3 regions of the Rhodococcus sp. Z6_132 genome follow, and region 1 is predicted to be linked to each of the others. Evidence: predicted binding sites of a transcription regulator. Region 1 holds the regulator's gene; each other region holds the start of a gene.
The links. The regulator LexA, encoded in region 1, represses DNA repair genes until DNA is damaged. The targets are predictions, from matches to a motif close to CGAACANNTGTTCG.

Region 1 (10,207 bases):
GGACGGTGCCCTCCTGACGTCGCTCAGTGCACGCCCGATGATGTCCGGTTCGCCACCAGGGTTGCACTCCACGGCACCGGCCCCTGGCTCTGGCAATGGGGCCGCCCCGGCCGCGCGAGGCGGCCGGGGCGGCTGAGAGGAGCTACTTGCCAAGTTCAGACGAGTTGCCGAGCTTGGCAAGAAATATCACCGCTAGCCGCAATGACATTCCGGCGAGCCCGCCGGGACATCCCGCGAGAAACCGCAGGACATCCCGGCAAGCCTCGCCCTCAGCTGCAGCCGCTGGTGGAGCCGCAGCCCTCGCAGACGTAGCAGGAGCCGGCCGGGCGCATCTTGGTGCCGCAGGTGAAGCACAGCGGCGCGTCGGTGGCCATGCCCATCACCAGCTCCAGCAGCTCGGCCGAGCTGCCGACACCACCCGGCGCGGGCGTGGCCACGGCCACCTCATCCGGGTCGACGGTGGGCTCGGTGCCCACGCCGGAACGCAGACCCTCCACGTCCACCTCGGCCGGGGCACCGGTGCCGTAGTCGGTGGCCGCCACCTTGGCCGAGCGCTCCTCCGCGGAGTAGATGCCCAGCTCGGCGCGCTTCTCCGCCGGCAGGTGGTCCAGCGCCAGGCGACGGAACAGGTAGTCCACCACCGAGGTCGCGATGCGCACGTCCGGGTCGTCGGTCATGCCCGACGGCTCGAAGCGCATGTTCACGAACTTGGACACGTAGGTCTCCAGCGGCACGCCGTACTGCAGCGCGATGGAGATGGCCATCGAGAAGGCGTCCATCACACCGGAGAGGGTGGAGCCCTGCTTGCTCATCTTGACGAAGATCTCGCCCACGTGGCCGTCGGGGTAGTTGCCCGCCGTCACGTAGCCCTCGGCGCCACCGACGGCGAAGGACACCGTCTGGCCGTTGCGCTTCTTGGGCAGGCGCTTGCGGGTGGGCGCGGCCTCCACGATCTCGGTCACCACGGTCTTGTTGGAGCTGGCCGAGCCCGAGCTGCCGGCGGACAGCGGCTGGCCCACCTTGCAGTTGTCGCGGTAGATGGCCAGCGCCTTGATGCCCAGCTTCCAGCTGTCGAAGTAGATGCCCTCGACCTCCTCGACGGTGGCCGTCTCCGGCATGTTCACCGTCTTGGAGATGGCACCGGACAGGAACGGCTGGGCCGCTGCCATCATCCGGACATGGCCCATCGGGGCGATGGCCCGGGCACCCATGGCGCAGTCGAACACCTCGTAGTGCTCCGGACGGAGGCCGGGAGCGTCGATGACGTGACCCTTGGCCGCGATGTGCTCGACGATGGCCTCGACCTGCTCGGGCTGGTAGCCCAGCGAGGTCAGCGCGCGCGGCACCGTCTGGTTGACGATCTGCATGGAGCCGCCGCCGACCAGCTTCTTGAACTTGACCAGCGAGAAGTCCGGCTCGATGCCGGTGGTGTCGCAGTCCATCATGAAACCGATGGTGCCGGTGGGCGCCAGGACGCTGGCCTGGGCGTTGCGCCAGCCGTTGGCGGCACCGATCTTGAGGCCCTCCTGCCACACCGCGGTGGCCGCCTTGTGCACGGCAGCGTCGGTGCGGTGCAGGGTGCGCACCTGGTCGTTGGCCGCGGCGTGCTTGCGCATGACGCGCTGGTGCGCCTCGGCGTTGCGGGCGTAGCCCTCGTACGGGCCGACCACGCCGGCCATCTCGGCGGAGCGCTTGTAGGCGGCACCGGTCATCAGCGAGGTGATGGACGCGGCGAGCGCCCGGCCACCCTCGGAGTCGTAGGCGTGGCCGGTGGCCATGAGCAGCGCGCCCAGGTTGGCGTAGCCGATGCCCAGCTGACGGAACTTGCGGGTGGTGTCCCCGATGGGCTCGGTGGGGAAGTCGGCGAAGCAGATGGAGATGTCCATCGCGGTGATGATGATCTCGACGGCCTTGGCGAAGGTGGCCGCGTCGAAGCCGCCGTCGTCGGTCAGGAACTTCATCAGGTTCAGCGACGCCAGGTTGCAGCTGGAGTTGTCCAGGTGCATGTACTCGCTGCAGGGGTTGGAGGCGCTGATGCGACCCGACTCGGGGCAGGTGTGCCAGTCGTTGATGGTGTCGTCGTACTGGATGCCCGGGTCGGCACACTCCCACGCGGCGGTGGCGATGGAGCGGAACAGCGTCTTGGCGTCCACCGTCTCGATGACGTCGCCGGTGTCGCGGGCACGCAGGCCGAACTCGCTGCTGTTCTCCACCGCACGCATGAACTCGTCGCTGACGCGCACCGAGTTGTTGGCGTTCTGGTACTGCACGCTGGTGATGTCGGCGCCACCGAGGTCCATGTCGTAACCGGCGTCGCGGAGGACGCGGATCTTGTTCTCCTCCTTGGCCTTGGTCTCGACGAACTCCTGGATGTCGGGGTGGTCGACGTCGAGGACGACCATCTTGGCCGCGCGGCGGGTGGCGCCACCGGACTTGATGGTGCCGGCGGAGGCGTCGGCACCACGCATGAAGCTGACCGGGCCGGAGGCGGTGCCGCCGGAGGACAGCAGCTCCTTGGAGGAGCGGATGCGGGAGAGGTTCAGGCCGGCGCCGGAGCCGCCCTTGAAGATCATCCCCTCTTCCTTGTACCAGTTCAGGATCGAGTCCATGGTGTCGTCCACCGCGAGGATGAAGCAGGCGCTGACCTGCTGCGGCGAGGCGGTGCCGACGTTGAACCACACCGGGGAGTTGAAGCTGAAGACCTGGTTGAGCAGCATCCAGGTGAGCTCGTGGGAGAAGATCTCCGCGTCCTCGTCGGAGGCGAAGTAGCCGTGCTCCAGGCCGGCCTTGGTGTAGGTGTCCACCACGCGGTTGAGCAGCTGGCGCAGGCTGCGCTCGCGGGTGTCCGAGCCGGCCGCCCCGCGGAAGTACTTGCTGGTGACGATGTTGACGGCGTTGAGCGACCAGCTCTCGGGGAACTCCACCCCGCGCTGCTCGAAGTTCACCGTGCCGTCGCGCCAGTTGGTCATGACCACGTCGCGCTGGGCCCAGGTGACCTCGTCGTAGGGGTGCACGCCCGCAGTGGTGTAGACCCGCTCCATCCGAACGCCGGCCTTGCGGTTCTGCTTGCCGCCCTTGGCCGAGCGGCTGCTCGAACCGGATGTGTGGGCTCCGACGGTCTCCGTCATGGGATGGGCCTCTCTCTCACTGCTGCTGCTCTGGTCTGGCGTTGCTGAATGGGGTGGGAAACCGGCACGAGTGCCGGTGGGGTGCTGTGGGGTGACCGCCTGCGCCGCAGACGGTGCGGGACTACTCGGAGACGCCGTCCGCGTGCCGCGCGTGCTGGCGCAGCGCGCGGATCTCCTTCTCGAAGTCGTCGGCGGAGGTGAAGGAGCGGTAGACGGAGGCGAACCGCAGGTAGGCGACCTCGTCGAGCTCGCGCAGCGGACCGAGGATGGCCAGGCCGACCTCGTGGCTGGGGATCTCGGCCGATCCCCCGGCCCGCACCTGGTCCTCCACCTGCTGGGCCAGCAGGCTGAGCGCGTCGTCGTTGACGGGTCGGCCCTGGCAGGCGCGACGCACGCCCACCATCACCTTGTCGCGGCTGAAGGGCTCGGTGACGCCGCTGCGCTTGACCACCGACAGCACCGCGTTCTCCACCGTGGTGAAGCGCCGCCCGCACTCCGGGCACGCGCGACGGCGGCGGATGGCCTGGCCGTCCTCGACCTCGCGCGAGTCGACCACGCGAGAGTCGGAGTGACGACAGAACGGACAGTGCACGACATCCCCTTCTCGGACGACAAGCCCCGCTGCCCGCAGGCCGTCGGAGCACGCCAAGCTAGGGCGTGGGTGTGGACGGATCCGTGGACAACCTGTGGATCCCCCTACACAGTGGGACCCCAACCTGTGGACTAACCACATCTATGTAACTACTAGATGTTGTGGTCATGACCGTAATCCCCACTAGGCCCCGATGCAAGCCATCGGCAACGGATTTTGCGTCTCCCCAGCCCGGTCGGCGTGTCCGCCTCGCGGAGACGGTGTGCCACCAGCAGTCCGGCGGGGTCGACGGCGCCAGCACGTGTCCAGCGTCATCCGCCGACGGGCACGACCAGCGACTGGCCGGGGCGCACGGCGACCGTGTCCAGGGCGTTGAGATCGACGATGCGCTGCACCATGGCCGCCGCGGGCACCCCCGGGGCCGAGCGCACCGCCACCGCGGACAGGCTCTCCCCGGCGCGCACCTGGGTGACGGCCGTCTGCGTGGGCATGGGGGCGTCGCCGCCTCCCCCCAGGGTCACCACGGCGAGCACGCCGAGCGCGAGCGCGCCGGCGAGCACGGCGCCGGTGACCACCAGGCGCAGGCGCACCTGAGCCGGGGACGGTCGAGTGACCCGTGGCGTGCAGGCTGCCCGGCGGAGTGGGGCGGTGCCGTACTCGACCAGGCGCCCAGCCGGGCGGCGGCGGGCGACCTCGCGGGGACGGCGGGTGCGCCGGGGCGCCTCCACGGTGCGCGCCGCCCCAGCGTCCCCGGCCCGCAGGGAGCCCAGCGAGCGCAGCTCGCGCTCGAGCTCGAACAGGTCGGCGCGGCGTCGCGGGTCAACCAGCAGGGAGTCAGTGAGACGTGGCCCAGCGAGACGTGAGTGTGCGTTGCGAACGCCCGCGCGGTGCAGGGTGGAGCGGCGATCAGCCAGATCGAGCATGTCAACCTCCCGTGTCGAACAGGCGTTCGATTCGAACGTCTGGTCGATGTCTACCAGGGGCGACCGACAAAATCGAGAGCTGTCGGCGTGTTGATCGAACAGGTGTTTGAATGTGACCTGCTGCAGGACTAAGTTCGAATCACCAGAACACCACCGCACTTTGGCGAAGTTCCGCAGGTGGACGCACACCCGCGCGGCCTCGTCGCAGAGCACCGGACCACTCGCGGTTCCCCACAGGAGGCATCACACGATGAGCAGCCACACTCCCGGCGCCCCGACCACGGCGGGTGCCGCTCCGGGTGCCACCGCCGAGGAGACCGCCGACCTGTCGGCCGCCGCCGCCGGCCTCACGCCGCGCCAGCGCAAGGTGCTCGAGGTGATCCGGGACTCGGTCGAGGTGCGGGGCTACCCGCCCAGCGTCCGCGAGATCGGCGAGGCCGTCGGCCTGACCTCCACCTCATCGGTGTCCCACCAGCTCAAGGCGCTGGAGCGCAAGGGGTTCCTCCGACGCGACCCCAACCGCCCGCGGGCGGTGGACGTGCGGATGCCCGAAGACCTGGCCAACCAGGCGGCTGCGGCCACCACCGGTGAGGGCGGCAGCGTGCTGCAGCAGATGCCCACCCCCACCTTCGTGCCGGTGCTGGGCCGCATCGCCGCCGGTGGCCCCATCCTGGCCGAGCAGGCGGTGGAAGAGGTCTTCCCCCTCCCCCGCGAGCTGGTGGGCGACGGCACCCTGTTCATGCTCCGCGTGGTCGGCGAGTCGATGATCGACGCGGCGATCTGCGACGGCGACTGGGTGGTGGTGCGCCAGCAGAACGTCGCCGAGAACGGTGACGTCGTGGCCGCCATGATCGACGGCGAGGCCACCGTCAAGACGTTCAAGCGCCGAGACGGCGAGGTGTGGCTGATACCGCACAACGCCGCCTTCGAGCCCATCCCCGGCAACGAGGCCACCGTGCTCGGCAAGGTGGTCTCGGTGATGCGCAAGCTCTAGGCAGGCACCTGCGGGCTGGCGAACTCCACCAGCGCCGCTCCAAGGTCGGCACGCACCCGCGCCCGCAGGTGCGTGCCCTCGGGCTGGTGGGTCTCCTCGAGCACCTCCCCCTCCGAGTGCACCCGCGCGACCAGCTCACCGCGGGTGAAGGGCACGAGCACGTCCACCTCCACCTCCGGGTGCGGCATCAGCTCGACCAGCCGCTGCCGCAGCTCGTCCATGCCCTCCCCGGTGTGGGCGGAAACGAAGACCGCGTCCGGCATCAGGTTGCGCAGCTGGGCCAGCACCACCGGGTCGGCCACGTCCACCTTGTTCACCACGATCAGCTCCGGCGGCAGCCCGGTCTTGCGCTCGTCGGCCACCTCCACCAGCACCTGGCGCACCGCGGCCACCTGCTGGGTGGGCTGCGGGTCCGACCCGTCCACCACGTGCAGCAGCAGGTCGGCGTCGGCGACCTCCTCCAGGGTGGAGCGGAACGCCTCGATCAGCTGGGTGGGCAGGTGCCGCACGAACCCCACCGTGTCGGTGAGCACGTACTCGCGACCGTCGGCCAGCTCGGACCGGCGCGTGGTCGGGTCGAGGGTGGCGAACAGCGCGTTCTGCACCAGCACCCCGGCACCGGTGAGGGCGTTGAGCAGGCTGGACTTGCCGGCGTTGGTGTAGCCGGCGATGGCCACGCTGGGCACCTCGTTGCGGCGGCGGCTGTCGCGCTTGGTGTCGCGCGCCTGCTTCATGCCCTTGATCTCCCGACGCAGCTTGGCCATCCGCTCGCGGATGCGTCGCCGGTCGGTCTCGATCTTGGTCTCACCAGGTCCACGCAGACCCACCCCGCCGGCACTGCCGCCGGCACCGCCGGCCTGCCGGGACATCGACTCACCCCAGCCGCGCAGGCGGGGAAGCATGTACTGCATCTGGGCCAGCGCCACCTGCGCCTTGCCCTCGCGGGACGTGGCGTGCTGGGCGAAGATGTCCAGGATCAGCGCGGTGCGGTCCACCACCTTGACCTTGACCACCTTCTCCAGCGCGTTCAGCTGCGCCGGGGTCAGCTCGCCGTCGCAGATCACGGTGTCCGCGCCGGTGGCCACCACGATGTCGCGCAGCTCGGCAGCCTTGCCGGAGCCGATGTAGGTGGCCGGGTCGGGCTTGTCGCGCCGCTGGACCAGGCCCTCGAGCACCTCCGAGCCGGCGGTCTCGGCCAGCGCGGCCAGCTCGGCCAGGCTCAGCTCGGCGTCCTCGGCGGTGCTGCCCTGCATCCAGACACCGACGAGCACGACGCGCTCCAGGCGGAGCTGGCGGTACTCGACCTCGGTGACGTCGGTGAGCTCGGTGGACAGCCCGGCGACGCGGCGCAACGAGGTGCGCTCCTGCAGCTGCATCTCGCCGACCGAGGGGTCGTGGTCGGGGCCCGGGGAGAAGGTGTCTCCGGAGGCGCCGTCCGGGGACTCGGCCTCGCCGAGGGGAACCTCGTCGAAGGGGGCACCGTCCGCGGCAGCGGCGTCGATGGGGGCATCTGTGTCGTGGTCGTCCCACGTGGATGAGTTCGTCATACAACGCCCATGGTCCCACGGAACGCGATGATTGCCCACTGAGATATGCCCAGGGCAGAACCTATGCCGGGGCGGCCCACCAGTGCGGGTCGATGCTGCCGTGCGCCAGCAGCACGGACGGGCCGCGCAGGTGGCTGGTGTGCTCGGAGATGCTCACCCGCACCTGTCCGCCCAGCACGTTCACCGCCACGTCCCCGGTGCTCGCCCCCGCGACCTTGAGGGCCGCGACCGCAGCGGCGACGGTGCCGGTGCCGCAGGAGCGGGTCTCCCCCACCCCGCGCTCGTGCACCCGCATGTGCACCTCGCCCCCGGCCAGCGGGCTGACGAGCTCGATGTTCACCCCGTGCGGGAAGAGCGTGGCATCGAAGCCGGGCTGGGTGCTCAGGTCGAAGGTGCTGAGGTCGCGGTCGGTGACGCAGGCCAGGTGCGGGTTGCCCAGGTCCACGGCCACACCGCCGAAGAGCTCCCCGGCCAGGGCGGCGGTGCCGCCGCCGAGCACCCGGGCAGGGCCCATGTCCACGGTCACCTCGCCGAACGCGCCGTCGCCGGCGTGCACCACCACCGGCCGGGCGCCGGCTCGGGTGCCCACCACGAACTCGTCGCGCGGCTCCAGGCCGGTTGCCCGCAGGTAGTGCGCGAACACCCGGACGCCGTTGCCGCACATCTCCGCGATGGAGCCGTCGGCGTTGCGGTAGTCCATGAACCAGTCGTCGGCGCACACCCCCTCGGCGAGGGGCTCCTCCAGCGCGCCGGCGCGCACCACCCGCAGCACCCCGTCGGCGCCCAGGCCGCGGCGCCGGTCGCACAGCGCGGTCACCTGCTTGGCGGTGAGGTCGAGCATCCCGTCCACGTCGGGCAGCACCACGAAGTCGTTCTGGGTGCCGTGCCCCTTGGCGAAGTCCACGGCGCTCATCCTAGGTTCGTACCCCGACCATCGCTGCTGTTGCGCAGGTCACAGGCCAGTCCTACCGTCGTGATGCATCAGCGGCTCGATTCCGTCCTGCGGAGTGCGGAGGAACGCCATGGCCACCGCACCACCCACCGGCATCGAGGTCCGTGGCGAGCGCCAGGACGGCTTCGACTGCGTGCTCACCGACGAGGCGCTGGGCCTGCTGGCCGACCTGCACCGCCGGTTCAACCCCCGACGGCGCGAGCTGCTCGAGGCCCGCCAGCGCCGCCAGGCCGGCCTGGACGCCGGTGGCACGCTGGACTTCCTGCCCGAGACCGCCGACGTCCGCAGCGACGACAGCTGGTCGGTGGCGCCGCCGGCGCCGGGGCTGGTGGACCGGCGGGCCGAGATCACCGGCCCCACCGACGCCAAGATGACCATCAACGCGCTGAACTCCGGCGCCAAGGTGTGGCTGGCCGACTTCGAGGACGCCAACACCCCGCTGTGGCCGAACATGGTGCAGGGCCAGCTGAACCTGCGGGCGGCGCTGGACCGCACCATCGACTTCACCGCCGAGGGCGGCAAGAGCTACGCGCTGCGCCCGGCGGAGGAGCTGGCCACCATCGTGGTGCGTCCGCGCGGGTGGCACCTGCCGGAGAAGCACGTGCTGGTGGACGGGGAGGAGGTCTCCGGCTCGCTGTTCGACTTCACGCTGTACCTGGTGACCAGTGGCCGCAAGCAGGTCGAGCTGGGCCAGGGCCCCTACTACTACCTGCCCAAGATGGAGAGCCACCTCGAGGCTCGGCTGTGGAACGACGTCTTCCTGCACGCCCAGCAGGCCCTCGGCATCCCGCGCGGCACCATCCGCGCCACCGTGCTCATCGAGACGCTGCCCGCGGCGTTCGAGATGGAGGAGATCCTGCACGAGCTGCGCGAGCACTCCGCCGGGTGCAACGCCGGACGCTGGGACTACCTGTTCAGCACCATCAAGTGCTTCGCCCACCGCGGCGCCGACTTCGTGCTGCCCGACCGCAACTCCGTGACCATGACCGCGCCGTTCATGCGGGCCTACACCGAGCTGCTGGTGCGCACCTGCCACAAGCGCGGCGCGCACGCCATCGGCGGCATGGCCGCGTTCATCCCCTCCCGCCGCGACGAGGAGGTCAACGCCAACGCCACCAGGAAGGTCACCGAGGACAAGACCCGGGAGGCTCGGGCGGGCTTCGACGGCTCCTGGGTGGCACACCCGGACATGGTGGGGCTGTGCACCGAGGTGTTCACCGAGGTCCTCGGCGAGCGGCCCCACCAGCTGGACAACACGCGGGAGGACGTGCACGTCACCGCCGACCAGCTGCTGGACGTGCGCTCCACCCCGGGCGAGGCCACCGAGGAGGGGCTGCGCAACGACATCAGCGTGGGCATCCAGTACCTCTCGGCGTGGCTGCGAGGGCAGGGCGCGGTGGGGATCTTCAACCTGATGGAGGACGCCGCCACCGCGGAGATCGCCCGCACCCAGGTGTGGCAGTGGCTGCACAACGACGTGGTGCTCTCCAGCGGCGCCAAGGTGACCACCGAGCTGGTGCAGCAGCTGGTGGACGAGGAGCTGGCCAAGATCGAGCAGGCCGTGGGCGAGGACGCCTACCAGCAGGGCGGCTACGAGCAGGGCCGCGCGCTGTTCACCGAGATGGCGCTGAGCAGCGACCTCTCGGAGTTCCTCACCCTGCCCGCCTACGCCCGGATGCCGTGAGCAGCCATGACCACCGAGGTGGAGCAGGCACCGGTGCCGCCCGAGCACGCGCCGGTGGACGTGGACGTGCTGGCGCAGCGGCTGCGCGCGGGCCTGGGCGAGAAGGGCGTGCTCACCGACCCCACCCGGCTGAGCACCTACCAGTGCGACGGGCTGGCGCACTACCGCGTCACCCCGGCGGTGGTGGCGCTGCCGACCGACGCCGCCCAGGTGCAGCACTGCGTGCGGGTGTGCGTGGAGCTGGGCGTGCCGTTCGTGGCCCGGGGCTCGGGCACCGGGCTCTCCGGCGGGGCGCTGCCGCGGGCTGACGGGGTTCTCATCGTCACCTCGCAGATGCGCCGCATCCTGGAGATCGACGTGGACAACGAGCTGGCCGTGGTGGAGCCC
Region 2 (10,207 bases), on a different contig from region 1:
CCAGGCGGCCCACAACACCTCCTCCACCCCGCGGCCGGCGGTGAGCACGGCACGGGCGGCGGCCAGCACCCGCTGCACCCGGCGCAGCGGCTCGGCCTCGGCGGCGGTGAGCGCGGTGAGGGGGTCGTCGGCACGGTTGCGCGCGGTGGAGTCGGCGGAGGGGGCCAGCAGCAGCTCCCGGATCAGCTCGGCGGAGTCGCGGTCACCGCCGGCGGCCAGCTCCACCCGCCGCAGGCCCCGACGCAGCCGGCGCAGCGACACCGGGTCGGCGCCCCCGAACGGGGAGGTGAGCAGGGCCAGGGCCGCCTCGTCGTCGAAGGTGACCGAGTCGTCGTCGGCGGTGAGGGCGGTGAGGGCCAGCAGCAGCCCCTGCGCCGCCTGCTGCCGGGCCAGGGGCAGGTCGGTGGTGGGCACCTGCACCGGCACTCCGGCGGAGAGCAGCGCCCGGCGCAGCGCGGGCAGGGCACGGGTGGTGGAGCGCACGATGACGGCCATCTCGGCGTAGGGAACGCCGTCCATCAGGTGGGCGCGGCGCAGGGTGTCGGCGACATGCGCCGCCTCCTGGGCCACGGTGCGCAGCAGCCGCACCTGCACCCGGCCGGCGGGGCCGTCCGTGCGGGCGGCGGGGCCGCGCTGCGGGGCGGCGCCGGGCAGCCGCGAGCTGATCCGGGACACCACGTCGGCCACCGCGGGGGCGCAGCGGTGGCTGGTGGTGAGCAGCACCCGGTGCCGGGCGGGCAGGTCGGCCAGGAAGGTGGGGTCGGCGCCGCGGAAGCCGTAGATCGCCTGGTCGGTGTCGCCTGCCACCACCACCTCGCGGGCCCCGGCGCCCAGCTGGCGCACCAGCTCGGCGGCGTGCGGGTCGAGGTGCTGGGCGTCGTCCACCAACAGGTGCCGCACCCGGGCGCGCTGGTCGGCCAGCAGCTCCGGATCACCCGCGAAGGCGTCCAGCGCGCCGGAGACCAGGCCGGCGGCGTCCACCGCGGGGGCGCTGGCCTGCGGCGCCTCCATGCCCACCGAGCTGCGCAGCAGCAGCACCTGCTCGTACAGCAGCCCGAAGCGCCCGGCGGCCACCCACTCCTTGCGCTTGTGCGTGCGCCCCAGCTTGACGAGGTCCTCCGGGGCCAGCCCGCGCTCGGCGGCCCGCAGCAACAGGTCGCGCAGCTCGCGGGCGAACCCGATCATCCCCAGGGCGGGGCGCAGCGAGTCCGGCCAGCCGGGGGCGCCGTCGGCGATCTCCCCGCGCAGCAGCTCCCGGATCACCGCGTCCTGCTCGGCGCCGGTGATGAGGCGGGGCGGGGGGTTGTCGTGTGCGGCCGACTGCAGGCGCAGCACCGCGAAGGCGTAGGAGTGCACGGTGCGCACCAGGGGCTCGCGGACGGTCTGCGCGCCTGCACCGCCCACGCCGGCGGCGGCCAGCCCGGCGGTGACCTGCACCCGGATGTCCCGCGCGGCGCGGCGGGAGGCGGTGAGCACCAGCACCGACTCCGGGTCGACCCCCGGGGTGCGCAGTCGCCGCACCGCCAGGTCGACCAGCAGGGACGTCTTGCCGGTGCCGGGACCACCCAGCACCGAGACCGGCGCCCACGCCGCCCGGGGCGCGGGCAGACCGTCGAGCAGCTGGGCCGCCTCCCCGTCCCAGTGCCGGACGGGGTGCGCCACGGCCGGTGCCCGCACCAGGCGGCTGCGCTGCCGCTCCCCCGTCCTGACCACGCGGCTAGGTAAACACGGACCCCCGACAGCTTCGCCGCCGGGCTGGGGCGGGCTGCCAGACTCCGGGGATGTCCTCGCCGCTGCACCTGCACCACCACGGAAGCCCGTCCGGCCCCACCGTCCTTGCCCTGCACGGGGTCACCGGTCACGGCGGGCGCTGGTGGGGGGTGGCCGAGCACCTGCCCGAGGTGAACCTGGTCGCACCCGACCTGCGCGGGCACGGCCGCTCCCCCGGCCGGCCACCGTGGACCATCGACCAGCACGTGGCCGACCTGTGCGCCGTGCTGGCGGAGCTGGACCCCGCCCCGGTGGTGCTGGTGGGGCACTCCTACGGCGGCGCCATCGCGGTGCACCTGGCCCGCGCGGTGCCGCACCGCATCCGCGCGCTGCTGTTGCTGGACCCGGCGATGGCCGTGCCCGCCGGCGCCGCGCTGGAGTGCGCCCAGGCCGCGTGCGCGCCGCCGGTGTTCGCCGACGCCGAGCAGGCCCGGGCGCAGCAGCGCAAGGACTGGGCGGCGGCCCCGCAGGCGGCGGTGGACGCCGAGGTGGCCCAGCACCTGGTGGAGCGGGCCGAGGGCGGCCTGACCTGGCGGTTGTCCACCCCGGCGATGGTGGCGTCGTGGAGCGAGCTGGCCCGGCCGAGCGTCGCCCCGCCGGCCGGGATGCCCACGGTCGTGCTGCGGGCCGGGCAGGTGCACCCGCCCTACCTCACCGACGCCACGCTCGAGGGCTGGCGCGAGGTGCTCGGGGACGCGCTGCGCCTGCAGGTGCTCGACGCAGGGCACATGGTGGAGCAGGAGCAGCCGGCGGTGGTGGCCGAGCTGGTGCGGGCGGCGCTGGTGGAGCAGTGAGCCGGTGAACGAGGAACAGGTGGAACGGGTGCGGGAGCTGCTCCAGCAGGTGCCACCGGGTCGGGTGACCACCTATGGCGACCTGGCTGATGCCGCCGGGCTGAGCTCACCGCGACTGGCTGGACGCATCCTGGCCAAGGACTCCGCCGACCTGGCGTGGCACCGGGTGGTCAACGCCGCAGGCCGGCCGGCGCCGCACAAGAGCGAGGAACAGCTGCAGCGGCTGCGTGCCGAGGGAGCCCCGATCCGCGACGGCCGGGTGGTGCTGAGCGCCGCGCGGTGGCCGTTCGGGGACTAGCTCTCGTCAGTCGGCACCTCGATTCGCCTGCCGCGACGCCACGGCCACGTGCGCCTCAGCGCCGTACCCATCCAGTACTCACCCAGCAGGATCCCGACCAGTCCCACCAGTGCCACCCAGGGCGGGGCCGGGGACCTGATGTCCAGCGAGCGGTAGATGATCCCGGCCAGGACGCCGACCAGGGCGGAGCCGACGTAGCGCACCGCGGTGCCGCGCCAGAACTCGCCGGTCCGGACGAGGTAGAGGCGGGTGAGCACGGACTGCCCGGCCCGCGCGGCGACGCTGGTCATGCCACCTTGTCCCAGAAGCTGTAGCCGACGAGCATCCCGCCCAGCCCGACCAGCGCGACCATCGGTGGGGCCGGCGACTTCACCCGCAGCAGGGCGTAGAGCGCACCGATCAGCACGCCCGCGAGCAACGACTGGATGTAGGTGACCATCGGTTCCCACCTCGCCCCGGAGGTTCTCCCGGCGCCGCCGCAGCCGCGCCTGGCCGGCGCACTCGACCGTACGCCGCGAGCTGGGGCGGGTTTCTCGGCCACATTTGCGGAACCACCGAACTTGTCGGTGGTTCGAACTAGTGTTCGACTCATGGACATGGCCGGTGCCCTCGCAGACCCCGCTGGGGTGGAGCTGTGGCGGCTGGGGTCCGACGAGCTGTTGCCGTTCGCGGTGGCGCTGAGCGGGCGGGTGTCGGCGTTGCAGGGGTTGCAGCTGCGCACGGTGGCAGAGATCGATCGCCGAGGTGTGGCCATCGAGCAGGGGGCGTCGAGCTCGGCGCGCTGGTTGACCGACGCCACGCGGGTTGCCCCTGCCGCGGCGTCGCGGATGGTGCGGCTCGGGCTGGCGTTGAGCCGGCTGCCGGACGTGTCGACGGCGCTGGAGCGCGGTGTGATCTCCACTGATCACGCGGAGGTAATCGTGCGGGTGCTGCAGCAGCTGCCCGACGACCTTCCCGATGACGGGGTGGACGCGTGCCGCACCTACCTGCTGGACGCCGCCCGCCTGGAGGACCCACAGGCGCTGAATCGCCGCGGTCGCGACCTGCTGGCACGCATCTGCCCCGACGATGCTGAGCTCACCGAGGAACACGCCGTTGCGCGGCGAGAACTACGAATCAGTGACTGCGGCGACGGGCTGCACAAGGTGACCGGCTGGCTGGACACCGAAGCCGCCGAGCTCGCCCGCTCCGTGCTCTCACCGCTAGCCAAGCCGCGCCCCGCCGACGACGGCGAGCGTGACACCCGGTCACCGGCCAAACGCCTCGGGGACGCCTTCGTCGACCTGCTCGGCCGGGCCGCCGACCACGCCTGCGTGCCCGGGGAGGGCTACGCCCGCCCGCACCTCAACCTGCACGTGCGCGCCGACGCCCTCGCCGCCCGCCATGGCCCCGCCGCCGAGCTCACCTTCCTCGGCCCCTTGTCCATCGCCGCCGCCCGCCGGTTGGCCTGCGACGCCGAAGTCACCCCCATGACGCTGGACGAGAACGGCGCACCCCTCGACGTCGGACGCACCACCTACGTCGTGTCCGGTGGCCTGCGCAGGGCACTCATCGCCCGCGACCGCGGCTGCGCCTTCCCCGGCTGCGGCCGACCCCCCGGCTGGTGCCACGCCCACCACATCATCCACTGGGCGGACACTGCGACACCGCGCTAGACAAACTGACTAGTCGCTAGTACGCCCCCAAACCCCGGCGAGAGTGGACGCGCAGGAGCAGACTCACACTCTGCGTGGCGTGGAGCGCAAAAGATCCGAGATCTTTCCGTGAAAGAATGCCGAACGTATGCCGATTTGGCGAAGATGTGCGTACAGTCAGCCCTGCGATCCTCACCCCAGGCCATTCGAGAGCCGCTCCCCTTGAGGACGTAGTCAGGAGATCCATCATGGCTAGAACGCGTTACGCGTACACGTTGCCTTCCCACCCCGTTGACTACGGGGTGGAGTTGTCCGTAGACGAGTTGGAAGTCGATCCGCAGGCGCAGCGAACGCTCAACGAGAAGCGCGCCCAGGGAATCGCGGACAACATGGTCGAGGAGGCCATCGGATCCGTTGTCGTGTCGCAGCGGGCCGACGGACGCAAGATGATCGTCGACGGGATGCACCGCACCCGCGCCAAGCAGTTGCGGGGGCTGTCGAAGATCATCGGAGAGGTGCACCACGACCTCACGGTCATGGAGGAAGCGGTTCTCTTCCTGATCAAGAACCGTGAGTCGAACAAGCCCAACGCCCTGGACGAGTACAAGGTCGGGCTCACAGCGGGTCTGCCGCTGTTCGTCGACACCGACAAGGTGCTGACCGACCACAGCCTGGACATCGGGTCGACCTCGACGAACAGCGTGGGTGCAGTCGCCGGCATTCTTCGTATCGTCGACGGTGAGGGCCCGGAGATCCTGGATCGTGTCCTGACCATCGCGGAGCTTGCCTGGGGACGGAACGCGGCCACCTGGGACGGGGTTCTGCTGGGGGGTCTGGCCCAGTTCATCGGCCGTCACGGTGACCTGGTCGACGACGATTCTCTGTCATCGAAGTTGGCCAAGAGTGGGACCGCCCAGCAGTGGATCGGAGCGGTGCACTCTCGCGCTAGTGGCGGCGGTCTACACAACAGCGGCACTGGCTCGCGGGTCTCGACCTGCTACGCGCTCATGGTGCAGGCCTGGAACAAGGGCAAGACGAAGAACCGCATCGTCACCTGATCCGAACACAGGCCGCCAAGAGGGGCCGCACCCGTAAGGGTGCGGCCCCTCTTGTTGACTCGAACTAGCAACATAACTCGGGACGCCGTGGACCTTCAATATCAAGCTGATCAGTGACCTCGGTGTCGGTGCGGGTCAGCTCGAAAAGAGGCCCGGAAGGCCGTCGGCTATATCGCCAAGAATGTTGCAAAGTCCTTCGGTAATGACCGTCCCGCCGGGTTGCATCGTTACGACCAGGCACAGGGCTTCCAGCCGTCCGCGGTGCGGTTGATGGGGCGCAGCGCGGACGAGATGGTCGCGCAGGCGTCGGAGATGTTCGGGGCGGACCCGTCCTATCGTTGGTCCTCGGCCGAGGTGCCCGACTGGCGAGGTGGCGTCGCGATCTGGGCGCAGTGGTCCTGACCATGGCCGACAACTCGAATCTGACGGCGGACTAGGTGCAAGCATGGTCCCCGGATTCCTCCAACCATGCAGTCAGCGAGCGCGAATAGTCCCCCGCCAAGTACCGAGCCACCAACTGTCGGACTACTGCTGCCTCCTCGTCAGTCACGACCATCTTGGTCGCGTCGTAGCCGAAGGGACGCTGGTTCCCGCCGTGTGGCATCCCGGCTTGGGCGACCTGATCCAGCTTGCGCTTGACTCGCCGGCTCTTGTCGGCGGACTCCGTGGCCGCCACCGCACCCTGGATACGCATCACTATCAACCGTCGCCCGTCACGAAGTTAGCGTCCCCCACCACGAACCGGAGGTGCGCGACCCGTGCCGTTTCGAGCACCTTGACGAACTGCTCCAGCTCAATCGACTTCCGGATCAGTCCGTCAACGTGACAGACGGTGACCGCGACGCGCTCACCATCACACAGGTTAGCAAGCATCAGTTCATACGCAGGGCCACCAGTCCCTGGACTGCCTCACCTCGAGGTGGCCCCGTGCGGCTCGAGCGCGGCGTAGAAGTCCAGGTGCGCCCGCGCCGCGTCGTCCCAGCTGTGTCGCAGGGCCAGCTCGCGCCCGGCCGCGCGATCTCCGCCCGGCCAGGCCAGGGCAGCGGCCATCTCCGCGTGGGTCGAGGCAAAGGCCACGGTGGTGCCGAACACCTCCCGCAGCACGGGCAGGTCACGCGCCACCACCGGCACGCCCGCGGCCAGGGCCTCCATCGCCGCCATCCCGAAACCCTCCTTCGTGGACAGGAACGCGAACACCGACGCCTGCGCCACCAGCGACGGCAGCTCCTCCTCGGCCACCGTGCCCAGCACCCGCGGCTGCACCCCCAGCTCGGCGCAGCGCTTGTCGAACGCCTCCCGGTACCAGCGGTAGTCGAACAACGTCTCGCCGCCGGCGAACACCAGGCTCAGCCCCGGCCGCTCCCGCGCGAGCAGCGCGTACGCCTCCACCAGGTCGATGCTGCCCTTGCGGGGCTCGATGCCGCCCACCGCCAGCACGTACTCGCCCAGCTCCTCCGCCCACCGCCGCCGGCCGGCAACATCCGCGGCGCCATCGGAAAAGCGTTGCGCGTCAACACCATTCGGGATCACCGTGGGCGTCAGGTCCCACCCGTCCTGCACCTCGCGGGCCACCGCCGCCGAGACGCAGACCCGCGCGTAGGGCTCCACCACCGCCCGCTCGTGGCAGGCGGCCAGCTCGGGTGTGGCGAACTCGTCGAGGTGGTGGATGGTGCGCACGCACCGGCCCACGGCGTTGGCGCTGATGCAGTCCTGCGCGTGCACCACGTCGTAGTCCTCAGGCGTGAACGCCACCCCCAGCACCGCGATGGAGCGCAGGATGCGATCGCCGACGTCCTCGCCGTCGATGGGGGCAAAGGGCACCACCCGCACGTGCACCGCCGGATCCACCGGGCGGAAGAAGGCGTCATCGCCGCCGCGGCCCAGCGTCCACACCCACACCTCCGCACCGGCACGGGCCAGCGCCTCGGCCAGCGCCAAGGTGTGCACCACACCGCCGCGCGGCTTGGTGGAGTAGGTGATCAGCGCGATGCGCACAGCTCAGCCTTCCTTCTCGTCCAGCAGGTTCCGGTAGGTGTCCACCCGGCGCTCGTCCAGGTGCCGCAGCACCCGCCGCGCCCGGTCCACCTCGGTGTCCACGTCCACCTCCGCCACCGCCATCCCGCCCTTCGTCCCGGTGCGGGCCAGCACGTCCCCACCCGGACCCACCACCTTGGCCTGGCCGAGGAACCGCAGACCGCCCTGCACGCCGGTCTGGTTGGACGACACCAGCACCACCTGGTTCTCCGCCGCGCGTGCCGAGTCATACAGGTCGAACAGTCGCGACTGCCGGTCCTGCGGCAACCGCTCGGTGCGGTCGGTGACGTTGGCCGGCCACGCCGACAGCGCCGCGATGATCCGCGCGCCGTCCAGCGCAAGGGTGCGGGCCGCCTCCGGGAAGGTCTTGTCGTAGTCGATCAGCATCCCCATGCGCCCCACCGGGGTGTCGAACGCCGAGAAGCTGTCGCCCGCGCTGTAGGCCAGGAACTCCCCGGCCGGCTGGTGCACCTTGCGGTGGCTGCCCAGGACGCCGTCGCCGGTGACGCAGGCCGCCGCGTTGTAGCGGCGCCCCTCGTGCAGCTCGGTGTAGCCGATGCACACCGTCATGGGGCCGGCCATCGCGCTGATGGCTGCCAGCTCAGGGCCGTCCGCGCGCAGCGGAGGTGGCAGCTCGTCGGGATCCGGGCGCCGCAGGTCCGAAAGGTAGCCACCCAGGCAGGCGTCCGGCAGCACCAGCAGGTCGATGCCGCTGTCGACCGCCGCCGCCAGGATGGTCTCCAGCTTGACCATCGCCCGCCCCACGTCGCGGCCGAAGTGCCCCGCCAGCGCGGCCAGCCGCACGGTGGCCTAGGCCAGCGCCGCGTGCAACGGGCCGACCGGCGCAGCGCCGACCGGCGCGGCGGCGAGGATCTGCTCGGCCAGGTGCGCGGCGTCGCGGGCCACGCCGGCGAAGCGGCCGGAGCCCCAGGTGTGCTGCCAGGGCAGCCCCAGGAAGTACAGCCCGTCCACGGCCGTCACCCCGCGCTGGTGGCAGGGCCGCCCCTCGCCGTCGAAGACCCCGGCGTGCAGCCACCGGTAGTCGGTGCGGAAGCCGATGGACCAGACGACCGAGGTGACGCCGACCTCGTCCAGGCGCAGCTCGGTCACCTCGCGCTCCGGGGTCCACACCGGTTGGTAGCGCGGCTCCGTCGGTGCGTCGATTCCCGCGCGCTCGATGTGGGCGTCGATGGAGTCCTTGATGGACTCCATCACCTGGTCGGCGGCGTCCAGCGAGCGGCCCAGCGTGGGCGCCAGCTGCAGGGTGTCGTCGGTGACCTCCAGCAGCCGCCCGTACAGCTTCATCCCGCGCCGGGCGAAGTCGCGCAGGTCGATGTCGCGCCCGCCGTCGCGGCCGGTGACGTAGTGGTTGGTGTTCTCCCGCTTGGCCAGCCCGCCGGGGTGCTCGGCGATGGACACGTCGTAGGTGCCCATGTCGTGCAGCCACGCCACGCAGTCCCGGCCGCGGTAGAACCGCGCCACCCGCGGGGCGCTGCCGGTCACCAGGTGCACGGTGCGCCCGGAGAGCATCAGGTCCTCGGCGATCTGGGCACCGGACTGGCCGTTGCCCACCACCAGCACCTCTCCCGGCGGCAGCGCGTCCGCGGACTTGTACTGCGAGGAGTGCAGCTGCACGAGCGAGGCAGGCAGCCGCTCGGCCAGCCGCGGGATCACCGGCAGGTGGTAGCCGCCGGTGGCCACCACCACCTGCCGGCAGTGGATCGGCCCCGCGGTCGTGTCCACGTCGAACCCGCCGTCGGCCGCCTGGTGCACCGAGGTCACCGTCACGCCCTCGCGCAGCGGCACCGGGAAGCTCTCCGCGTAGCCGCGGACGAAGTCGTAGGTCTGCTCGCGGGTCATGAACCCGTCGGGGTCGTCGCCGGCGTAGGAGTAGCCGGGCAAGGTGCACTGCCAGTTCGGCGTCACCAGGGTGAAGCTGTCCCAGCGGCTGTCCCGCCACTCGTGCGCCACGGTGTCGCGCTCGAGCACCACGTGGTCCACCCCCTGCTGCACCAGGTGCCAGCTGATGCTGAGCCCGGCCTGGCCGCCGCCGACCACCACCACCTCGCGCTGCTCGGTCATCGCACACCTCCGGGGACGCTCGCCGGGTTCATGGCCAGCACCCGCACCGGGGCACTGGGGTCGTGCTGGGCAGCTGCGGCCTCCAGCTCGGCCACCTGCTGCATCGCCGAGGTGCAGTACGTGCCGAACTTGGCGCGCACCCGCTCGCTGGCCTCGTTGAGCGCGGTGCGGCTGCGGGCCAGGAACTCCGCCACCGCGTAGGTCTCGCCCGCGGTGAGGTGGTCGTGCATCACCAGCGACGGGGAGTAGCAGGACTGGCAGGTGCCGTCGGGCCACTGCACGGTGAAGGTCATCTCAGGCATGGGCGAGCACCTCCTGTGCCACGCGGTTGGCCTCCACCACGTCGCCGTAGAGCTCGGGGCGGCGGTCGCGCAGGTTGTACATGCCGCCGCCGCGGATGGCCGCCAGCTCGGCCTGCACGTCGAGGCGCGCCGACGCCAGCCCGGGTGCGGTGCCGGTGTCGGCGAGCACCTCCCCGCCGGGGCCCACGATCTTGGCGCTACAGACAAAGCGCAACGAGCCGAAGGTGCCCGCCTG
Region 3 (10,207 bases), 430 kb from region 1:
CCGGGTGGTGCTGGCCACCGGCATGCCGATCCTGGACCGCGCCGGCTACTTCGCGCGGCTGGAGCCGCTGCGCTCGTACTGCCTGGCGTTCACGGTGCCCGGCCCGATCCCCACCGGCATGTACCTCAGCGCCGACGCCACCACCCGCTCGCTGCGCACGGCGCCCACCTTCCGCGGCCGGCGAGCCCGCACGCCCCGGCTCATCGTGGGCGGCAACGGCCACGTCGTCGGCCGGGTGACGTCGGAGCAGGCGATGGTGGACGACCTGCGCAGCTGGACCGAGGAGCACTTCCCCGGGGCGAGGCTGACGCACTGGTGGTCGGCGCAGGACTACGAGTCCATCGACGGGCTGCCCTACGTCGGCCCGCTCACCCCCGGCGACGAGCGCGTGCTCATCGCCACCGGCTTCGACAAGTGGGGCATGACCAACGCCGTGGCCGCGGCGCTGTCGCTGTCCAAGCGGGTGCTGGGCGAGCAGAGCGCCCCGTGGGCCCGGGTGCTGGACAGCTGGCGGCTGCATGAGCTGGTCGGCTTTCCCAAGGGCGCCAGCCTCAACGCCAAGGTGGGGTGGAACCTGGCCGAGGGCTGGATCAAGCCGCTGCTGAGTCCCGGCCCTGTGGCGCCGCCGGCGGAGGGCCACGGCGAGGTGCGCCGCAACCTGCCCGCCCCGGTGGCGGTGTGCACGGTGGACGGCACCACGCACACGGTGTCGGCGATGTGCCCGCACCTGGGCGGCATCGTCTCCTGGAACGACGCCGAGCGGTCCTGGGACTGCCCGCTGCACGGCTCCCGCTTCGCCGCCGACGGCACGGTGCTGGAGGGGCCGAGCACCTCGGGGCTCAGTCCTCGCTAGCTGGCGGCAAAAGCGGTGCGCACCTGCGTGTCGTCGGCGCCCGCGGCCAGCAGCGCGGCCAGCTGCACGCGGGCCTGGCTGGGGCGCAGCGTCCCGGTGAGGACCGCGCCGGCGGCCACCAGGTCGCGGCCCCCGCCCCCGCCGCCGTAGACCGCGCGCAGCGGACCGGCCGGCACGCGGCTGGACAGCAGCACGTGCACGCCCCGCTGGACGTGCCGGCGCACCGCCGCCACCACGGTGGGGTTGGCGTTGCCCAGCCCGGGTGCCTCCAGCACCAGCCCGCGGGCGCCGGCGGCGGCGCAGGCGTCCAGCGCGGTGGCGTCCGCGCCGGGGTAGAGCGCCACCACGTCCACCCGCACGTCGGCGAGGTCGGTCAGCCCGGACAACGGGGCCGGGCGCTGTGGCGGCCGCTGCACCACCAGCTCGCCGAGCACCACGCGGCCCACCGCGCCCAGCTCGGGATCAGCGAAGGGAGCCGACGCCAGGGTGTGCATCTTGCGGGTGCCGCGCGCGGCGTGCACCGCCCCGTCGAACACCACCAGCACGCCCAGGCCGCGGGCGGCCGGGTCAGCGGCCACGACGAGCGCGTCGCGCAGGTTGCCGGGCCCGTCGGTGTTCGGCTCGTCCGCACCGCGCTGGGCGCCGGTGAGCACCACCGGGCGAGGATCGTCGTGCACCAGGTCGAGCAGGAAGGCGGTCTCCTCGGTGGTGTCGGTGCCGTGGGTGAGCACCACGCCGTCCACGCCCTCGGCCAGGGCGGCGGCCACCGCGCGGCGGATCACGTCCAGGTCGGCCAGGGTGAGGGCGGCGCTGTTCTTGCTGAGCACGTCGCGCACCTGCACCTGCACGCCGGCGGGCAGGTCCACCCCGTCGAGCAGCTCGGCCCCGGAGACCCCGGCCACCTTGGCGCCGGTGGCGTCGGCGCTGCTGGCGATGGTGCCGCCGGTGGTGAGCACCGCGACTGTGGTCACGTCATCCTCGGCTGGCCGTTGGAGGCGCTGAGCCCGCCGTCCACCGGCAGGTTCACCCCGGTGACGAAGCCCGCGTCGGGGCTGGCCAGGAAGGCGATCACCGCGGCGACCTCCTCCGGCTGCGCGCCCCGGCCCATCGGGATGCGGTCGGTGAAGCGGGCCATCACCTCGTCGTTGCCGACCATGCCCTGGGTCATCTCGGTGAAGGTGAACGACGGAGCCACCGCGTTCACCCGCACCCCGTCGGCGGCGTGGTCCATGGCCAGCGCGCGGGTCAGGTTGACCACCGCGCCCTTGGCCGCGTTGTAGGCGACGTTGTCCCAGTCCCCGCCCAGGCCGGACACCGAGGAGACGTTGACGATGCACCCGCCGCTGCTGATCAGGTGCGGCATGGCGGCCCGGCAGCCGTTGAAGACACCGTCGACGTTGGTGCGCAGCACCCGGTTCCAGTCCTCGTCGCTGGTGTGCAGCACGTCGCCGGGGGCGCCGGTGCCGGCGTTGTTCACCAGCACGTCCAGCCCGCCGCAGGCGGACACCACGTCCGCCACCAGCTGCTCCACCGCGTCGCGGTCGGTGACGTCGACCTCGGCCACCCGCACGTCGCCGTCGGCCGCGGAGGCCACCTGCTCCAGCTTGTCCCGACGGCGGCCGGTGATGGTGACGATCGCGCCCTCGGCGGCGAAGCGCTGTGCCGTGGCCGCGCCGATGCCCGTGCCGCCGCCGGTGACCACGACGACCTTTCCGGCGAAGCGGCTCATGCGGCGCCACCGGGGCGCACGGCGCTGCCCAGCTCCTCGGCCAGCGCCTCCGCTGAGGCGGTCTCGCCCAGGTCGTCCACCAGCACCGGCAGCGGGATGCACCAGTTGTCGCGGGTGGTGGTGCCCGGCACGTTGGGCCGGCGCACGGCGAGCACCGCGTCGTCGATGGTGGCGCACAGCAGCGCCGAGGGGGCCTGCGCCAGCTTCTCGTGGGCCTGCAGCACCGCCTGCTCACCGGTCATCTCCGGGCGCACGCCGAGCTTGGTCAGCATCCCGGCGCGGGCGGCGGCCAGCTCTTCGTCACTGCCCAGCACCAGTGCCTGCTGCTCGGCCATGTCGGTGCCGTCCACCAACCCGCACACGGTGGGCAGGTCGTGGGTGGTCACGGCGGACATCGCCTCGACCGGCCAGGTGGCGGGGGCGTCCTCCTCGAAGTACAGCAACCGGTAGCTGAGGATGCCGAAGTCGGCCATCGCCTCGCGGACGCCGTCCTCCACCACGCCGAGGTCCTCGCCGACCACCAGCGCCTGCGCCCGGTGGCTCTCCAGCGCGACGATGTTGAGCATGTCCTGCCACGGGTAGCGCACGTAGGCGCCCTCGGTGGGGCCCTTGCCCGGCGGAACCCACCACAGCCGGAACAGTCCCATCACGTGGTCCACCCGCAGCCCGCCCGCCCCGGCGAGGGTGGCGCGCACGCCCTGGATGAACGGCTCGTAGTCGGCCAGCCGCAGTCGCCACGGAACGAACGGCGGTGAGCCCCAGTCCTGGCCGAGGCCGTTGAACTCGTCCGGGGGTGCGCCCACGGTGACGCCGTCGGCCATCACGCCCTGCCAGGCCCAGGCGTCGGCGCCGCCGCCGGAGACCCCGACGGGCAGGTCCTGCAGCACGGTCATCCCGTCGCAGGCGCGTTCCAGCTGCAGCTGCAGGTTCCACTGCAACCAGGCGTGGAAGGCCACCTCGTCGGGCTGGGCGGCGACGGCGGCGGCCACCGCGGGCCCGGCCGGGTCGTGCAGCTCCTCGGGCCAGTCGTGGAAGTCGTCGCCGTGCTGCTGGGCCAGCAGGCACCAGGTGGCCCACTCCTGCAGCGGGGCGCCCTGCTCGGCCCGCCACTGGGCGAACTCCTGGGGCTGGGCGGCGTCGAAGATGCGCCGCAGCACCGCCCGCTGCAGCGTCCACGCCGCGTCGCGGTCCAGGGTGTCCAGCGCGGCCAGCTCGGCGGCCGCGGCGTGGTCGGCGGGGGTGAGCACGTCGTCGGCGCCGGGCACCTCGGGGATGCGCAGGTACAGCGGGTTGCGGAAGCGGCGGGTGGCCGGCAGGTAGGGGCTGTCCTCCTGCGGCAGCGTGGGGGCCACGCCGTGCAGCGGGTTCACCAGCAGGAAGCCGGCGCCGCGCTGCTGGGCCCACTCGCGCACCGTGCGCAGGCTGGCCAGGTCACCGGTGCCCCAGCTGCCGCGGGCGCGGGCGGCGTAGACCTGCACGGCCATGCCCCACTCGCGCAGCGGCTCCGGGCGGAAGCAGCGGCCGGGGGAGACGATCACGCGGCGCTCGGGTCCCTCGGCCGGGACCAGCCGGTGGTAGCCCAGCGGGAGCTCACCTGCGGGGCCGCCCACGTCCAGGGTGGTGCCGTCCTCGCACACCAGCTGGCCGCTGGGCAGGGTCACAGCGTCGCCGGTGGCCAGCACCAGGGGGGCGCGCTGGTCCAGGTCGGCTGGGGGCGTGCCGATCACCGTGCGCAGCGCCTGCAGGGTCTGCTCGCTGGGGTGCTGTTCCTGGTCGAAGTCGTCCAGCCAGGTCAGCGAGATGCCCCACTCGTCGGTGCTCACCTCGGGGGAGCTCATGCCGTCACCGCCCGAACCTGGCGGCGGACAACGAGACCGGGGTTCAGCCAGGGTGCGCTCATGGGGCTGATTGTTCTCTGTCTGTGTCGACCCTGCTCAGTGCGGTGCGGAAGAAAAGTGACACTGGTTACACTCCGCCTTGGCCTCGATGAGACGTGCCCCACTCACCAGATTGGCAGCCATGATCAAGCCGCAGCTCGACGTGCACCGGTCCGCGCAGTACTACGACTTCGCCGGCAAGGACGTGCCGTGGCTGGCCAAGCTGTGGGCGGAGCAGACGCCGGACAAGGTGTTCCTGGTGTGGGAGCCCCGCGACGGCCGCACTCGCACGTGGACCTACCAGCAGTTTTGGCAGGAGATCAACCAGGTGGCGTGCGGGCTGATCGCCCGTGGGGTGACCAAGGGCGACAAGGTGCTCATCCACTCCGACAACTGCCCGGAGATGATGATCGCCTGGTACGCCTCGGCCATCGTGGGGTCGGTGGCGGTCACCACCAACACCCGCTGCATCGGCGAGGAGCTGACGTACTTCGCCGAGCACTCCGAGGCGGTGGGGTGCATCACTCAGCCCAAGTTCGTGGAGCAGCTGGCCAAGAACGCCACCAACCTCGGGTGGTTCGTGGTCACCGAGGACAACTCCGGCGAGGCCGCCACCGAGGAGCAGCTCGGCCACGGCCAGCCCACCTGGGACAGCCTCTACACCGAGGGCGACGAGCCGCCGGCGCGGCCCGCGGAGCCGATGCTGCCGGTGGGGATCCAGTACACGTCCGGGACCACGTCGCGGCCCAAGGCGGTGGTGCACACCCACGCCAACGCGCTGTGGGGTGGACGCAGCGGGTCGCAGAACGTGCTGATGACCAGCGACGACACCTACCTGGTGTTCCTGCCGTGCTTCCACGTCAACGCCCAGAGCTGGTCGTTCTGGTCGATGATGTGGGTGGGCGGCACGGTGGTGCTGCAGCCGAAGTTCTCCTCCAGCACGTTCTGGGACCTCTCGCTCAAGCACCAGGTGACGCGGGCGTCGATGATCCCGTTCTGCATCAAGGCCATCTCGTCGCAGGCGGTGCCCGAGCACTCCTACAAGACGTGGGCCACCGGGGTGAAGCTGCACGACATCGAGAACCACTGGAAGGTCACGACGTTCGCCACGTGGGGGATGACCGAGACGGTCACGCACGCCACCCGCGGCGACGTCATCCAGGACTCCCCGGAGATGAACATCGGGATCCCGTCGCCGGGCTACGAGTTCGCCATCGTGGACCCGGAGACCGGTGAGCTGTGCCCGCCCGGGGTGAACGGTGACCTGTGGGTGCGGGGGACGCGCGGGGTGCAGATCTTCCTGGAGTACTTCAAGAACCCGGAGGCGATGGCGAGCTCGTTCGCTGACGACGGCTGGTTCCGCAGCGGCGACGTGGCCCGGATCGGCGAGGACGGCTACTTCTACTTCGGCGACCGGGACAAGGACATCCTCAAGGTCGGTGGGGAGAACGTCTCGGCCAGCCAGGTGGAGGGCTTCGTGCTGGGGCTGTTCGCCCGTGGGGTGCTGGAGGCGCAGGCAGTGGTGGCGCAGAAGCACGAGATGCTCGGCGAGGTGCCGGTGCTGTTCGCGGTGCGCAGCGGACACACCACGCTCACCGAGGAGGAGATCCGCACGACGGTGCTGCAGGGGTGCGAGGAAGGCTTGGCGGACTTCAAGCGTCCGCGGGAGGTCTACTTTCTGGACGAGCTGCCCCGGGCCACCCTGGACAAGGTGGCCAAGAACAAGCTGCGCGACCTGGCCAACGAGATGCAGCCCTGAGCTGATCCTGTGGCGCCAGGAACCGTGGGGGGCGGCGGCGCGTCGGACGGTGTGACCTGACGGGGGAGGGGTGTGTCCGATGTTGCCTGAGGATGATCGCGCGCTGGCGGAGTCGAGTGCCGCAGTGGAGCGGAGCAAGACGGAGTGGACGGCGCTGAAGGCGTCGGCGGGGCGGGGCGAGCTGTGCTTTGAGCCGGAGGCGGCGGAGCGGTGCGCGAAGGCGTGCCAAGACGTCATAGACAAAATTGACGGGTACCTCTTCGATGCGCGACAGTTCTTCAATACTGAAGGGTTCGGCAGCCCCAATGCTGGAGTGGCGCTTGCGGGGAAGTTCAGTAGGAAGGCGCAAGAAGCTGTGGGCATCCTCACTGAGCACCAACAAGTTCTAATGCAGATGCGTGATACTTACCGCAGCGCTGGGCGGGCGTACTCGACAACCGATAGTTCGTCGGCATCGGCCTTTGGTAGCCCGCAATGAGCGGCGGAGCAAAAGTTGGCTGTGCAATTGTCTCTCTTGCTCTCTTGCTAGCGGCGGCTGCATGTGGTGAATCCGACGCTGATCCGGTGGCGGACCCCACGCGGCTACCCTCGTCGCCGGAGGGGGCCCCGCAATCGACAACCGCGGCCGGCTCGCGGACGGCCGCCGACATCGATACCTGTGTGGACGTGTCTGACGAGGATCTCGCGTCGCTCGGTCTGCAGCCGGCCACGAGAAAGAACGCTGATTTGGTCGAGCAACGTGGCTGCCGTTGGAGCGGATCGGACAGATTTGTCGGAGTGTTCAGCACTACGGCAACGGTCGCTTCCTATGAAGCAAGAGCTGATCTAGCCGATGTGACCCGTCCGGTGGTTGCCAATCTGCCTTCGATCGCGTTCCGGGTCCCTAACGACCCGGGCGGCTGCACTGTGGTTTCCAACCTCGAGTCAGGTGGCGCACTGCTGGTTCTCATGAGCGCCAAATCTGAGCATCAGGCTGCCGTTGGCGACTCTTGCGCTGCTGCAGTGGAAGTGATGGCGAAGTTGTCGCCCGGACTACTCAAGCAGCGTTAGCCGCTCCCCGCGTGGATTGGCGGAGGCCGTTAAGTGCATGAAGCCCATCCGTCTTCACTGGGTAAGCCCCTCGTGCTGACGCCCATCAAGTCAACTGTGTATGGCCAACATCGAAAAGGTAGGCAGCGCTTGGCCGGGCGCGGATTGGCCGCCAAATAGCCGGATGTGGTTGTGAGCACGAGGCGGCCGTGGGTGTGGATTCGTGCACGCTGGCGATTCGGATAATGGAAAGGTCTGCGCCGATTCTGCTCACGCCACGCTGACGCTCCCCGAGTCGCGCGAAGCGCGCCCGAGTAGCGGTACCGACCCCTAGCCCAAGCATGGAGCTTGAGGCTGATGTCGTCGTTGGTGTGATGGCCGTGGGGTGCTGTCGGGGTCAATCCAGGCCGGTGGGGTGAACCAGGGTTGGCGGTCGTCACCGGTGGCTACGGACCAGCCTTGGTGGTGGACAACGCGGTGGTGGTGTCCGCACAGCAGCACGAGGTTGCTTAGTGCGGTGTCGCCGTTGTCAGCCCAGTGCACGATGTGGTGGGCGTGGCACCAGCCTGGTGGTCGGCCGCAGCCGGGGAACGCGCAGCCGCGGTCGCGGGCCACCAAGGCGCGTCGCAGACCACCGGACACCACGTAGGTGGTGCGTCCGACGTCGAGTGGGACGCCGTTCTCGTCCAGGGTCATGGGGGTGACTTCGGCGTCGCAGGCCAGGCGGCGGGCAGCGGCGATGGACAGGGGTCCGAGGAAGGTGAGCTCTGCTGCGGGGCCATGGCCGGTGGCGAGGGCGTCGGCGCGCACGTGCAGGGTGAGGTGGGGGCGGGCGTAGCCCTCCCCGGGCACGCAGGCGTGGTCGGCGGCGCGGCCGAGGAGGTCGACGAAGGCGTCCCCGAGGCGTTTGGCCGGTGACCGGGTGTCGCGCTCGCCGTCGTCGGCGGGGCGTGGCTTGGCTAGCGGTGAAAGGACGGAGCGGGCGAGCTCGGCGGCCTCGGTGTCCAGCCAGCCGGTGATCTTGTGCAGCCCGTCGCCGCAGTCACTGATGCGCAGCTCCCGGCGGGCGACTGCTTGTTCCTCGGTGAGCTCAGCATCGTCGGGGGAGATGCGCGCGAGCAGCTCGCGACCGCGCCGATTCAGGGCCTGTGGGTCCTCCAGGCGGGCGGCGTCCAGCAGGTAGGTGCGGCAGGCGTCGACACCGTCATCGGGCAGGTCGTTGGGCAGCTGCTGCAACACCCGCACGATCACCTCGGCGTGTTCGCTCAGCAGGGCGCCGGAGTCCAGCGCGGCGGCCACATCGGGCAGCCGATCCAGGGCCAGGCCCAACCGCACCATTCGCGATGCCGCACCCGGGGACACGTGGCTCACGTCGGTCAGCCACCGCGCGGTGTTCGCGGCGCCCAGCTCGATTGCTGCTCCCCGCCGGTCGATCTCGGTGATGGTTCGTAGCTGCAGGCCCTGAATGGCAGAGACCGTGGTTCCTAGCTCGCGGGCGAATGCGCGGAGCTCGTCCGTGCCCAGCCGCCACAGCTCGACCCCAGCGGGCTCGGCGAGTGCGGCGGCGATCTCCATGTATCGAACACTAGTTCGAACCGCCGACAGTTTTGAGAAGTCAGGTGACCTCGCGCAGATCTGTGCACAGACCCGTACCTGCTGGTCAGGCTGTCCACAGGCTTTGCCAAAGCCAGCCGGCGGCGGATCTCATCGAACTAGGGTTGCACCCGCTTAGAGCGCTTCGTACCCACAGTCGTCGGAACCGTGGGCGACGTCGGCGCGTCCTACGGCAGGCGACTATCAGGAGGTCCGGCGTGTACAGCAGTCGGCCGGACGGTGGTAGCTCTACTGCTCGAGAACACCTAGCACCGCAAGAATCTGGGGGGATTCAATGACCACACCGTCAGTGCCAGGACTGCCCGGTCCGTCCGGCCCGGCAGGGACCGGGGAGATTCCGCTGCCGGGTATCTCGCTGACGCCCGTGACCCCAGTACCAGGCGGCCTCTCCCCGCTCGGGCTCGTCCAGGTGCTCACGCAGGCCGCCGGCCTGGGCGACGAGTACGGCTTCTACGCCACCCAGCACGGGGTGATCCAGGACCAGCAGGATGCGCTGGCGCACAAGGTCGGCGACGAGTTCGACCCGCTGGCGATCACAAACCCGGACAACTTCGACTCCTGGTCGCACCCAGACATGGCTACCGCGGCCGCGCAGCTGCAACCGGCCACCATGCACTCCACGGCCAACGCCTGGGGCGACATGGGCAAGGCGGTCAGTGCGGACATGGAGACGCTGGGACAGTCGATCAGCTCTGCGATCAACGGCTCGTGGTCCGGGCCCGGCGCCGACCAGGCCACGGTGGCTTCCAGCGCCTACACCTCCCGGGGCGGGCAGCTCGGCGCAGCAATGATGCTGACCAGCACCAAGATCCATGAGGCCGCCGTCGCCGCCTCGGAGACCCAGGCGGCCATGCCCCCTCCGGTCGCCTACGACGAGCAGCGCACTGTGGCAGCGGCGAGCGTGAACCCGATGGCGGCCGTCGCCGACCTCGCCCAGCAGATGAAGGAGCAGGAGGACGCGCGGCAGCAAGCGGTGCAGGTGATGAACAGCCGGTACCTGCCCGTCTACCAGCAGTCCGACTCAGGTGTCCCCGTGCTGCCCCCGCCCACGTCTCCCACCGGGCCCGACGCAACCGGAGCACCCGGCGGCGGGGGCTCTGCGCTCTCGGCCATGCCGGGGACGGGTGGCCTTGGTGCGGGCGCCGCGCCGGGCACCGCAGGCTCGGCGGGGTCGGCTGGTTCCGGCGCCGCGGGCCCGGGCTCAGCCGGGTACGGCGGTGGTGCGGGTGTCGCTCAAGCGGGCTTGGTGAGCACCGGAGGCAACGGAGGCAACGGCGGCTACTCGGCCGAGTGGGCCGGCCAGAGCCAGGGCCAGGGCGCGGGTCAGGGTGCAGGCGGCGGCAGCT

Region 2: the regulator LexA is predicted to act here: its motif matches at 3,435-3,448, upstream of AC3YO9_RS07145 (HNH endonuclease signature motif containing protein).
Region 3: the regulator LexA is predicted to act here: its motif matches at 8,827-8,840, upstream of AC3YO9_RS14320 (HNH endonuclease signature motif containing protein).

Annotation. Positions count from the first base shown of each region.
Region 1 is NZ_JBYUNP010000003.1:673,213-683,419, reverse strand. Features, by position in the region: gene AC3YO9_RS16395 (vitamin B12-dependent ribonucleotide reductase) at 270-3,128, opposite strand; gene nrdR (transcriptional regulator NrdR) at 3,250-3,720, opposite strand; gene AC3YO9_RS16385 (LysM peptidoglycan-binding domain-containing protein) at 4,032-4,643, opposite strand; gene lexA (transcriptional repressor LexA) at 4,969-5,637, shown strand; gene hflX (GTPase HflX) at 5,634-7,013, opposite strand; gene dapF (diaminopimelate epimerase) at 7,246-8,088, opposite strand; gene aceB (malate synthase A) at 8,207-9,820, shown strand; gene AC3YO9_RS16360 (FAD-linked oxidase C-terminal domain-containing protein) at 9,827-10,207, shown strand, end outside.
Region 2 is NZ_JBYUNP010000002.1:102,039-112,245, reverse strand. Features, by position in the region: gene AC3YO9_RS07170 (ATP-dependent helicase) at 1-1,713, opposite strand, end outside; gene AC3YO9_RS07165 (alpha/beta fold hydrolase) at 1,782-2,564, shown strand; gene AC3YO9_RS07160 (MGMT family protein) at 2,569-2,862, shown strand; gene AC3YO9_RS07155 (DUF1427 family protein) at 2,859-3,152, opposite strand; gene AC3YO9_RS07150 (DUF1427 family protein) at 3,149-3,301, opposite strand; gene AC3YO9_RS07145 (HNH endonuclease signature motif containing protein) at 3,453-4,517, shown strand; gene AC3YO9_RS07140 (DUF6551 family protein) at 4,805-5,554, shown strand; gene AC3YO9_RS07135 (hypothetical protein) at 5,774-5,956, shown strand; gene AC3YO9_RS07130 (hypothetical protein) at 6,254-6,427, opposite strand; gene AC3YO9_RS07125 (MSMEG_0565 family glycosyltransferase) at 6,464-7,549, opposite strand; gene AC3YO9_RS07120 (carbon-nitrogen hydrolase family protein) at 7,553-8,341, opposite strand; gene AC3YO9_RS07115 (MSMEG_0569 family flavin-dependent oxidoreductase) at 8,399-9,670, opposite strand; gene AC3YO9_RS07110 (MSMEG_0570 family nitrogen starvation response protein) at 9,667-9,972, opposite strand; gene AC3YO9_RS07105 (carbon-nitrogen hydrolase family protein) at 9,965-10,207, opposite strand, start outside.
Region 3 is NZ_JBYUNP010000003.1:241,521-251,727, forward strand. Features, by position in the region: gene AC3YO9_RS14285 (FAD-dependent oxidoreductase) at 1-853, shown strand, start outside; gene AC3YO9_RS14290 (asparaginase) at 850-1,824, opposite strand; gene budC (meso-2,3-butanediol dehydrogenase) at 1,821-2,582, opposite strand; gene malQ (4-alpha-glucanotransferase) at 2,579-4,420, opposite strand; gene AC3YO9_RS14305 (class I adenylate-forming enzyme family protein) at 4,602-6,218, shown strand; gene AC3YO9_RS14310 (hypothetical protein) at 6,298-6,696, shown strand; gene AC3YO9_RS14315 (DUF3558 family protein) at 6,693-7,268, shown strand; gene AC3YO9_RS14320 (HNH endonuclease signature motif containing protein) at 7,578-8,822, opposite strand; gene AC3YO9_RS14325 (hypothetical protein) at 9,226-10,207, shown strand, end outside.